DNA from 2 places in the Salimicrobium jeotgali genome. Region 1 is predicted to be linked to the other one. Evidence: riboswitches for the same ligand, from Rfam matches in the RefSeq annotation. Region 1 holds a riboswitch; the other holds the start of a gene.

Region 1 (5,244 bases):
TCTTTCGGCATGATGCTTCAGGACGGAAAAAAAATGTCGACGAGGAAAGGGAGAACCATTCTGCTTGAAGACGTACTCGAAGAAGCCCGGGAACGGGCCGGAGGCAATGCCGACATAGGGACAGGAGCGGTGATTTTCCACGACCTGAAACATCAGAGACAAAACGACGTTGAATTTTCACTGGATGATATGCTCACTTTCGAAGGAAATACAGGGCCGTACCTGCAATACACGTATGCCCGCGCCGTTTCGCTTACCGAAAAAGCCGATTTCGACTTCAGGACCGACCTGAAAGATGGGAGTGCCTGGGAACTTGTAAAACAGCTGCATCTCTTCCCCGATGAAACGAAAAGAGCTTTTATACAGAAAGACCCTTCCGTCATTGCCCGCTATCTTTTAAAACTGTCAAAACATTTCAACCAGTACTACGCCCACACGAAAATTTTACAGACGGACCAGATGAATCAGCGTCTCACTCTTGTACAGGCGGTAATTACGGTGCTGAAAAAAGGACTCCATCTGCTCGGGATGAAAACCGTGGAAAAAATGTAAAAGAAATTGCGTTCTTTATATAATAATAGTATGTTTGGCATATACCCTATTTCTGAAAGGGGAGATATTATGTATCCACTGTATTATACCGCAGCTATCATTATGACAGCCGTTGCCCTTGGAGCCACTATCTATATCGGAAAAAACCTGAACAAGCAGGAACATTCGGCCGACAGTGATGAAGAATTGGCCAGCCTGAAATCCGACTCCCGTGATACTTCCAGTTTCCGTCGTCTCAGCATCATCTACGTTATCACCTTTGTTATTACGTTAGCACTGATCTGGATCTTCATACTTTAACCTTCTCGGAAGAAGGTAAGGAAAACAAGTTGCCGCTCCCCCTCATAAAGCACTAAGGGAGAGCGGCAACTTTTGTATACACCCGTACTATTCGTTATATTCTTCCTCGGCCACTCTTTTCACGCGACGGACAAAGTTAGCGACGGCCTGATCGTTGGAGAAAAGAATCAGTATCCGTAAATACCATTTCCTTGGCCTATTTGAAGATAGATAGGTGAACGTCGTCTTCTTCTCTCCCTCTTTTTCAAGTAAATAAGTGGCCTGTATATCATAAACCCCGGCCAGTGTATAAGAATAAGTGAGTCTTTTTTCATTTTCTTCATCTTTGAATTCAGTTACGGTAACCTCGTATTCTTCCTTTGTCTCTCCTACGCCGTACGATTGTCTGTACACATTCCCGACCGTCTCTCCGGAAGAATGGATGAGCCGGTGTTCTTCGATATTCGGCATAATTTTTTTGGTCTGTTCCAGGGACTGATCGAAATATGACCAGACGTGTTCAATCGGTGTCTCTACCTCAATCGTATCCGACCACCGTTTCATGGGACTTCCCCTCCTCTTTTGTTGTTACTGCCCATGCGATAACTACTGCAAGAAAGCCGGCACTCAACTTACCGGCAAGCACCGGCACTACCATATCCTTTTCAATGCCTGCCACAAAAGCGATATGAGCTCCGAGTGCAAAAGCTCCACTGACAGCGAAAGCTGAGTTGATCACTTTCCCCCTCGGCTCCATATCCTTCATTGTTACCAGCATAGGTATATTGTGAGCCATAGAGGCCAAAAGCCCCGTCATCGCCACTTTATCCACTTTCACCAAAGGTCTGATTATTTCAAAAGGCCTCTGCAGCACTCTTTCGAGAAAAGCGACCAGTGGAAAAGCTCCGGCCAGGGTGACTGTTATTTTCGCTACAATCACCGCTCCTTCCGAAAGAGGGGCCAGCCCCTGGATAACGCTCACTCCAAGAAGTGTTTCAATAGTAATAGACACGAGACCTACAGCAATAAGGACTTCCACTATCTTACCAAATGCGGCGAACAGACGTATAGTGACAGCTGTAAATAAACCGAGACCGATCGAAATTAAAATTGCAAGAACAATGGAAGGGAGCAGATTTACAAGCATCCAGTCAAAAGCATATCCTCCAAGAAACCCGCCTGTAAAACAGCCCACGGGGATAGTCGTAAATCCGATCAGAACTCCTTTGGCAAAATAACGGTAATCCTGCTTATGTAATACCGAAAGCGCAACCGGTATAGTAAACACTACGGTCGAACCCATCATCGTTCCGAGAAGCGACCATGAAAACACAGCCGCCTCCGCGTCCTCGGCAAGGGATTCGGCCAGGGGATACGCCCCGGTATCGATAGCCAGAAGCATCGACGGGAACATCCCGGGGTCCGCCCCCAGCCATTCGTACAGCGGCACGACTACCGGAGCCATCCACTCGGCCATCACGGGGGCGAACGAAATGACCCCTATCATGGCAAGAGCAAGCGTCCCCATCATCCGGAACGCCTCGTAAAACCGGTCCCCGAGCTTCAGCCGTCTATTCAGTATATAATAATCCAGAGCCCCGAGAATCAGAAAAAAACACATAGCTCCGAGGACCCAGTCGTTCAGCGTCATACACCCACCCCCTGTTACTCATAGTATAACAAACCGGTGCGAAAGCGTAAGCATCTGCGTGAAGTTAACGAATAAAGAATAATGCATAAAAAAACTCCAGCTGAAAGCTGAAGTTTTAAACGGCGCTGCAGGCCGCTCCATATTTTTTAACATATTGCTGATGATATTCCTCTGCTTCATAAAAAGTGGAAGCCGGTACCACTTCTGTTACAATCGGAGACTTGAAAATTCCGCGATCGTTCCATTCTTTTATTTTCGCAACGGACTGCTGACGCTGCTCCTCATTCGCATAAAAAATCACGGAGCGGTACTGATGTCCGACATCTTCTCCCTGACGATTGACGGAAGTAGGATCATGGGCTTCAAGGAAGTACTCGACGAGAGCTTCATAAGTGAGCACTTCAGGGTCAAACTCAATACGAATGGACTCCGCATGTCCTGTTTCCCCGGTTTTCACCTGTTCGTAGGACGGATTCTCCACAAATCCTCCCGTATAACCGACTGTTGTATTCGTCACTCCGTTCAATCTGTCAAAGAACGCTTCCACACCCCAGAAACATCCTGCACCGAAAGTAGCGATTGCCATAATATATCTTATCCTTTCTCTCTAACTACACTTCTTCCGAGAGTTTAGACGGGCTAACAATCAAAATCCCCTCTCCTTAATATCCAGGAAGAGGGGTCGACGTTATAATATCCGCTCGATCCTCTCATCTCTTAGAATGGATATCCATTCTACAGGAATTGGCACCGTTCACACTGATTCACATCAGCAGGATGGTTGCCGGGCTTCAAAGGGCCAGTCCCTCCGCCTCTCTGGATAAGAAGTTTCGTTATTAATTTTAAGTTATTTTCCATAATACAACGAACCGGTAGTAAAGTAAAGCAGTAAAGCTCATTTTTTTCCTCCCTGATAATTATGTTTAACCTCCTGTGTTTTTGTCTATAAAGTAACAGTTACGATTATAATAATCACAATGGTTATAATTCCGGGAAGGATGACGAACTATGTACGGACTGGAAGACAAAAGAAAGCTTATTCAGGACTTTATCAGTCAGGTTTCCGAAGAGGATGCCGGAAAGAAACCTTCAGATGATACGTGGTCTATACTGGAAATATTGGAACATTTATATCTGATGGAGAACTTCATCATTGAACAGATCAATGACGTCATAAAAAATGGCACGAAAGAATCTGCATCACCGAAACCTATCGAGCGTACCACCAACCGTTCCCATAAAGTGGAAGCGCCGGAAGCAGTCCGGCCATCAGGGGCCTTCTCTTCTATACAGGAAGCACGTGAGGCTCTCGAGAAGACAAGGGAAGCTACAATGTTTCTGACTCACAACAAATCCGGAAATACACTTCAGCAATACTCTTTCCCCCACCCTTCCTTCGGGGCTATGAATCTGGAACAGTGGGTAGAATTCATCGGATGGCACGAAATGCGTCACCTGGAGCAGATGAAAGAAGTACAGGAACAAATAAGCTGAACCCTTTCCACCTCTCTTCGTTGAGCATTTAGAAGAGAGGTGTCTTATGTATAAGGCCGTATACATCTTCACCCCGTCATTTGACTGTATGAAATATTCTGATAATATTATTAAAATACGAACCTTTGCGGTTCCCTCTCTACAGCCGACAGCTGAATCAACCAATAGAACATATAGGAAGGTGAAGAAGTGAATACACAACCAACATCCAACAATCATACTACGCCACTGCGTCATGATATACGGGTCCTAGGCGAAATGCTCGGTAAAGTCCTCGTTCATCAGGGCGGTCAGGAATTACTTGATAAAGTGGAAAGAATACGCAAGTTAACAAAGGACTTGCGGAGCACCCCTGATTCTTCGACTTATGAGACATTAAAGTCGGAAATCACCGAATTGAAACCGCCTATGCGTTCTCAGGTGATCCGTGCTTTTTCCATATACTTTCACCTGGTGAACATAGCCGAACAGAATCACCGTATACGCCGGCGGAGAGAGTACCAGCTCAGAGAAGACATGTCCGTACAGCCGTTTTCACTGGAGAGTGCTGTGCAGAACCTAAAAGAAAATGATTATTCAAAAGATGTCATTCAGGAGACACTGGACAAACTTTCTTTGGAGTTGATCATAACGGCCCATCCTACAGAAGCGACGAAGCGGACCGTACTGGAAATACAAAAAAGGATTGCTACCATTTTGAAACAGCTGGATGAAAGCAGACTCACCCGGAGAGAAAGGGAAGGCGTCATGGACAGTCTTCAGAATGAAGTCACCGCACTTTGGCAGACAGAAGAGCTCCGGGAGCGGAAACCGACCGTTATGGATGAAGTAAGGAACGGCCTGTACTACTTTGACCATACGTTGTTCGACGTCTTACCGGATATTCACCAGGAACTAGAACATCAGCTTGAGGTGAACTATCCCGAAGAAGAATGGTCTGTACCTGATTTTCTTCATTTCGGTTCCTGGATCGGCGGAGACAGGGATGGGAATCCGAACGTGACGCCGGAAGTCACCTGGGAAACCCTGCATAAGCACAGAAACCTGATTTTAAAAAAATACGAAGATTCGCTCGTCGATCTGATGAAACGTTTCAGCCAGTCGCTTGCTTACGTCCAGGTGTCCGGGAAGCTCATGCAGTCTATCGAAAGAGAAGAAACGTGGCTTCCGGAGGACAAAGTATGGAAAGTGGAAAAAGAAGTGTACCGCAGAAAATTCGCGGTGATACTAGAGCGTCTGCGTCAAATAGGTCAGTCAGAAACCGGCTA
Region 2 (5,244 bases), 970 kb from region 1:
CTGTCGCAGTGATGGGAGGACCCCATCCGAAGAGGACAGAAGAAATTCTCCGGGTGCTGGAGAAGAACGACCGGAAAGCTGTGTTCTTTTTAATCGGCAAACGTGTCGAACGTTATCCGGCCGCAGTGGAAGCTATAAAAGAACAGGGGCACGCTGTGGTGGCTCATACATGGAACCACAGGCTCCCGGAACGTCTCACGGAGAAGAAAGAAAGCGAATACCGGGAACGTTCCGTGAACCTGCTCAGCTCTATTACAGGTCAGCAGGAGGTGCTGGTCTCCGGCGACAGGGTCAGTCCGGAAAAAGCACTCATCAACCGCCCTGACTGGGCCGGGGAGTCCGAGGCGTGGGTGAAGGAACAGCTCGTAAATTCCGCCCGTTCGAACGGGCAGCTTGTCGTAAGCGGATTGAATGAAAATACTCCTGCGCTTTTACGGGAAGTGCTTCTTGAACTGAAGGACTCCGGGAGCCGGGAGAAGGACACAGGCAGGGAAGAGTCCGGAGCAGAACGGCTGGCCGGGATGTAATTTTCTAATAAACAGCACAGACACTTCCGGCGGAGGTAATGTGCTGTTTTTTATTGCGCTCCGGACCTCTTCTGGTAGAGGATCTTCCGCAGCCGCTAAACCAGTAAGTGATATCTGATGAACTCTCCCCACTTATCGAATTCGACAAGGAAGCCGTCGTGCCCGAATTCGGTATCTATATGGAAATGCAGAGCGTGAGGAGCAAGGAGTGAAAACTCTTCCATGGATTCCTTCGGGTATACGAGATCTTTCTCGAAGCTCATCGTATAAACGTCCGCGCTGTACTGTTGGGCCGTCTCCTCAAGGGTGCCTCTGTTCCTTGTGATGTCGTGATGGTTCATGGCATCGAGAAGGTAAAGATAGCTGTTGGCATCAAACCGTTTCTTAATCTTCTTCCCCTGATAATCCAGGTAGGACTGGATATGATAATTCTCTTCGTTCTGCCGGCGGTTGAAGCGCTGGTGGAAGAGGGACCTGCTTCTGTAAGTGACCATCCCCGTCATTCTGGCAAGCTCGAAACCGTCCAGATCCTCATTCGACTGATAATTACCGTTTTTCCACTGCGGGTCACGTTTTATCGCTTCTCCCCCTATATGATTGAATGCTATTCCATAATCGCTGAGGGCCGGAGTGGAAGCGAGAATAAACAGCTTATCCATCGCATCCGGATACATAAGCCCCCATTCATACACCTGCATACCACCGAGTGACCCGCCGAGCACGGCATGTATGTGCGTGAAACCGAGAACTTCCAGAGCCCGTTTCTGAGCCCGTACTATATCTCTGATTGTTATGGAAGGGAAGTCGAGACGATAGACCTCTCCATTTTCGGGGTTTACGCTCGCCGGGCCGGTAGAGCCGTGACAGCCGCCAAGTACGTTGAAGGTGACAGTCTGAAATTCTTCTTCCGGGACTATCCCTTCTTTTCCGAATAGACCTCTCCACCATCCGGGTTCTTCTTCCGTACCAACGGTGTACTGATTGCCTGTGAGAGCGTGACATATAAGGAGCAGGGGCGCATTCTGGTTGCCGGCCTGCTCATAGGCGAGCGTGACTTCCGGCAGCCGTTCACCGGTTTCGCAAATGAACTCCCCGATCGACACTTCTTTATAAACGGTTTCACAAGTTCGGATATGATTGACGGACATCTGTCTTCCCTCCAATGGAATTATATAGGTAATGCGGCCGGGGAGCCCATACATAGAAAAAGCCCCCTTCTGATAAGTTAAGAAGAGGGCTGAATTATATATTGCCTCCTCTTATCTTTCAGATCAGTAAGATCTGTAGGACGTAGCACCTTTTCAAACTGACGTTTGAAGGTTGCCGGGCTTCACAGGGCCTAATCCCTCAGCCGCTCTTAATAAGAGTCGCACGAACTATTCAATTTAAGCTTATTATGAAGTATAACCACCAGAGGAAAGGTATGTCAACTAATTTTCTGACTATTTGAGATATGTTTGAAGGAAAAAGAGGCGGGGTACAATCAAAAGTATCCGATTATTAAAAGAGGAGTGGATTAATTATGGTAAAAGAATATAGCGTAGTACAAAACAAAGACAAAAACGGCTGGTACATTAAAATCGAAGACATCGCTCCGACGGATTTCTTCGAAGATTTTGATTCCGCAGTCAGCAAAGCCGAAGAAATTGCGAAGAAGAACTCTCCGAGTAAAGTTCTGATTCTCGATCAGGACGATAACGTGCAAGAAGAAAGAAGCTTTTAATTTAATTATGCGTAAAGAGCTGAAGGGTACCCCCTTCGGCTTTTTTTGTATGGAAAAAATAATATGATACATATTTTTCAGAATACTTATTGTAATATGTTTGTAATCGTGCTAAGATACAGACAATGAAACTGTGCAAACGAATTCACAGTATCGCTTCTGTCACCTGTCCTTTTCTTTACATAGGAGAAGGAGTAATTTATTGGATATTTTTGCAAACGAATGCACAAACTTTTCCGGCGTCCTTTATTTTTTTGTGTAAGTTGTAAGCGGATTCAAAAAATCAGAAACAGTAAAAGGGAGTGTATGGAATGAAGAAGAAAAAGTTTTATTCAGGGATTGCTACGGCTCTATTGGCTTCAAGTGTGCTGGCGGGCTGTTCGTTCGGCTCAGGTGAAGAATCTTCCGGCGGAAGTAATGACGGTGGAGGAGAAGGCGGCAACGGCGAAGCGGTTACGGTTGACGTTTTTCAATTCAAAGTGGAATTCAAAGATCAGTTTGAAGAACTTGTATCGATGTATGAAGAAGAGAACCCGGACGTCAATATTAACGTCAAAACCGTCGGTGGCGGTAACGATTACGGTGCTTCACTGAAAACTTCCTTCTCCTCCGGCGAAGAGCCTGACGTCTTCAACGTCGGCGGACCGACGGACGTGGACGAGTACGAAGAATATCTGGCCGACGTTTCGGATACGAAAGCTGCCGAAGCGGCTCTTGAGGGGACGTTGAACGGTGTAAGTCGTGACGATCAGGTTCTCGGACTTCCTTATAACCAGGAAGGCTATGGACTTCTTTACAATAAGAAAGTTTTCGAAGAAGCGGGTATTGATGCTTCCTCGATCAAGACGATGGAAGATCTGAAAGGTGCCGTGGAAACCCTGAATTCCAATAAAGAAGAATTGGGAATCAAAGCGCCGTTCGCTTTCCCCGGCAAAGAACAGTGGGTTATGGGTAACCACCTGGCAAACGCCTACCTGGCGGATGAGTTCAATCACGATGTAATGGAAGCATATGAAGCGGAGACTGTGGAATTCGCAATGGGAGATCAGATGAAAGAGTTCACGGATCTTCAGAGTGAAAATTCCATTCAGCCTGTATTGAGTCTCGATTATTCCCAGCAGGTGGAAGAGCACTTTTCTCTTGGAAACGTAGCGATGATTCAGCAGGGTAACTGGGTGTACAACACGATCGAATCCATGGATCAGGAATTCGCCGAAAACAATGTCGGGCTTCTTCCTATTCCGGTGGAAGGTTATGAAGGAAGTATTCCTGTAGGCGTGCCTAACTACTGGGTGGTAAACAAGCAATCCGAAGATGAAGTGGTACAGGCGTCCAAAGATTTCCTCGACTGGATGTACACGTCTGACAAAGGTAAGAAATTCGTAACGGAAGAATTCAAGTTCATTCCTGCTTACGAAGGGTACGAAGATCAGGAAATCGCAGATCCTATTTCCCAGGAAATATACAATTACGCGAACGAAGGTAATACGCTCGGCTGGGTTTTCCTCGGAGCTCCTACAGCGTGGACAGAAGATGCTCTCGGCGTCGCCATGCAGGAATATCTTGCCGGTGATATAACGTGGGAAGAAGTGGAGAAACAGGCGACTGATGCCTGGGAAGAAGCCAGACAATAAGCAAATAACAGAAGACCGGTAAAGAGCGCTGAACTATAGCGCTCTTATTGGTTACTGAAGGCGACAGAAGAGCTTTTTTACAACTGAGGAGGAACTTATTATGAGAAACAGGAGTTTATCATTCTGGCTTTTTCTGACCCCCGTTATTCTCGGGCTCGGAATTGTTGTCGTCATTCCATTCGTATACGGCCTCGTTTATTCATTTACGGACTGGAACGGATTAACGGCGAACAATTTCATCGGTTTGGAAAATTACATAAAACTGTTCCAGGAAGATGAGTTTATGAATTCAATCTGGTTCACTATCAAGTTTGCGGTCATTACCGTGCTGCTGCTGAACATATTCGGCCTTGGCCTCGCACTTCTCGTTACGAGAAACATGAAGACGAATAATTTAATGCGGACCATCTTTTTTATGCCGAACCTTATCGGGGGTCTCATACTCGGGTTTATCTGGCAATTTATTTTCATTTCTGTTTTTGGTGATATATCCGGAATTACAGGAATTGAAGGTCTGAGCGGCTGGTTATCTACGACGAACACAGGCTTCTGGGGACTGGTTATTCTCACTTCCTGGCAGATGGCCGGGTATATTATGATCATTTATATAGCCTATCTTGAAAACGTACCGAAAGAACTGATCGAGGCTTCAAAAATTGACGGGGCAAATGCAGTACAGCGATTCAAAAATGTCATTTTTCCGCTTGTGGCTCCCGCCTTTACGGTCAGTATGTTTCTTACCTTATCCATGTCTTTCAAAATTTACGACCAGAACCTGTCACTGACGAACGGAGGACCTTTCAACTCCACGCAGATGGTGGCAATGGAAATCGTACGTACGGCCTTCAGTGACAGGGAGATGGCGTATGCCCAGGCGAAAGCGGTCATTTTCTTCCTAATAGTAGCCGTCATTTCCCTGACGCAGGTTTATTACAATAAGAAACGTGAGGTGGACGTGTGATGAGGAAGGATAGAGAGAAACGAAATACAAGACTGCTTGAAATATTCGGCTTACTGCTGGCCCTTTTGTGGCTCTCTCCGTTTTATCTGATGATCGTCAACGCTTTCAAAACGAAGCGGGGGATTTTCGAGGGCGTCCTCGGAATACCGGTTGAACTTACATTTGAGAACTTCGTTAACGCTTTCGCGGAACTTGAATTTCTGAAGTCTCTCTTCAACTCCGTGCTTATAACCGGGTTGAGCATTCTGATCATCATTCTTTTCTCCTCGTTGAGCATTCTGATCATCATTCTTTTCTCCTCCATGGCGGGGTATGCTCTTGCGAGGAACAAAAGTAAGCTCTCCGGAATCATCTTTTTCGTATTTGTGGCAGCCATGCTCATTCCGTTCCAGTCTGTTA

What was found. A riboswitch is a leader RNA that binds a small molecule or an ion and turns the genes downstream of it on or off. The one in region 1 is predicted to bind S-adenosylmethionine.
Region 2: linked by a shared signal. The riboswitch ahead of metX (homoserine O-acetyltransferase MetX) and the one ahead of msrA (peptide-methionine (S)-S-oxide reductase MsrA) in region 1 are both predicted to bind S-adenosylmethionine.

The regions. Positions count from the first base shown of each region.
Region 1 is NZ_CP011361.2:2,073,567-2,078,810, forward strand. It holds gene argS (arginine--tRNA ligase) at 1-552, shown strand, start outside; gene AAV35_RS10425 (hypothetical protein) at 622-852, shown strand; gene AAV35_RS10430 (SRPBCC family protein) at 940-1,395, opposite strand; gene AAV35_RS10435 (ethanolamine utilization protein EutH) at 1,370-2,482, opposite strand; gene msrA (peptide-methionine (S)-S-oxide reductase MsrA) at 2,598-3,068, opposite strand; SAM riboswitch class I at 3,190-3,309, opposite strand; gene AAV35_RS10445 (DinB family protein) at 3,491-3,976, shown strand; gene ppc (phosphoenolpyruvate carboxylase) at 4,166-5,244, shown strand, end outside.
Region 2 is NZ_CP011361.2:341,576-346,819, forward strand. It holds gene AAV35_RS01765 (polysaccharide deacetylase family protein) at 1-527, shown strand, start outside; gene metX (homoserine O-acetyltransferase MetX) at 623-1,675, opposite strand; SAM riboswitch class I at 1,784-1,894, opposite strand; gene AAV35_RS01775 (DUF2188 domain-containing protein) at 2,050-2,250, shown strand; gene AAV35_RS01780 (ABC transporter substrate-binding protein) at 2,562-3,884, shown strand; gene AAV35_RS01785 (carbohydrate ABC transporter permease) at 3,985-4,845, shown strand; gene AAV35_RS01790 (carbohydrate ABC transporter permease) at 4,845-5,244, shown strand, end outside.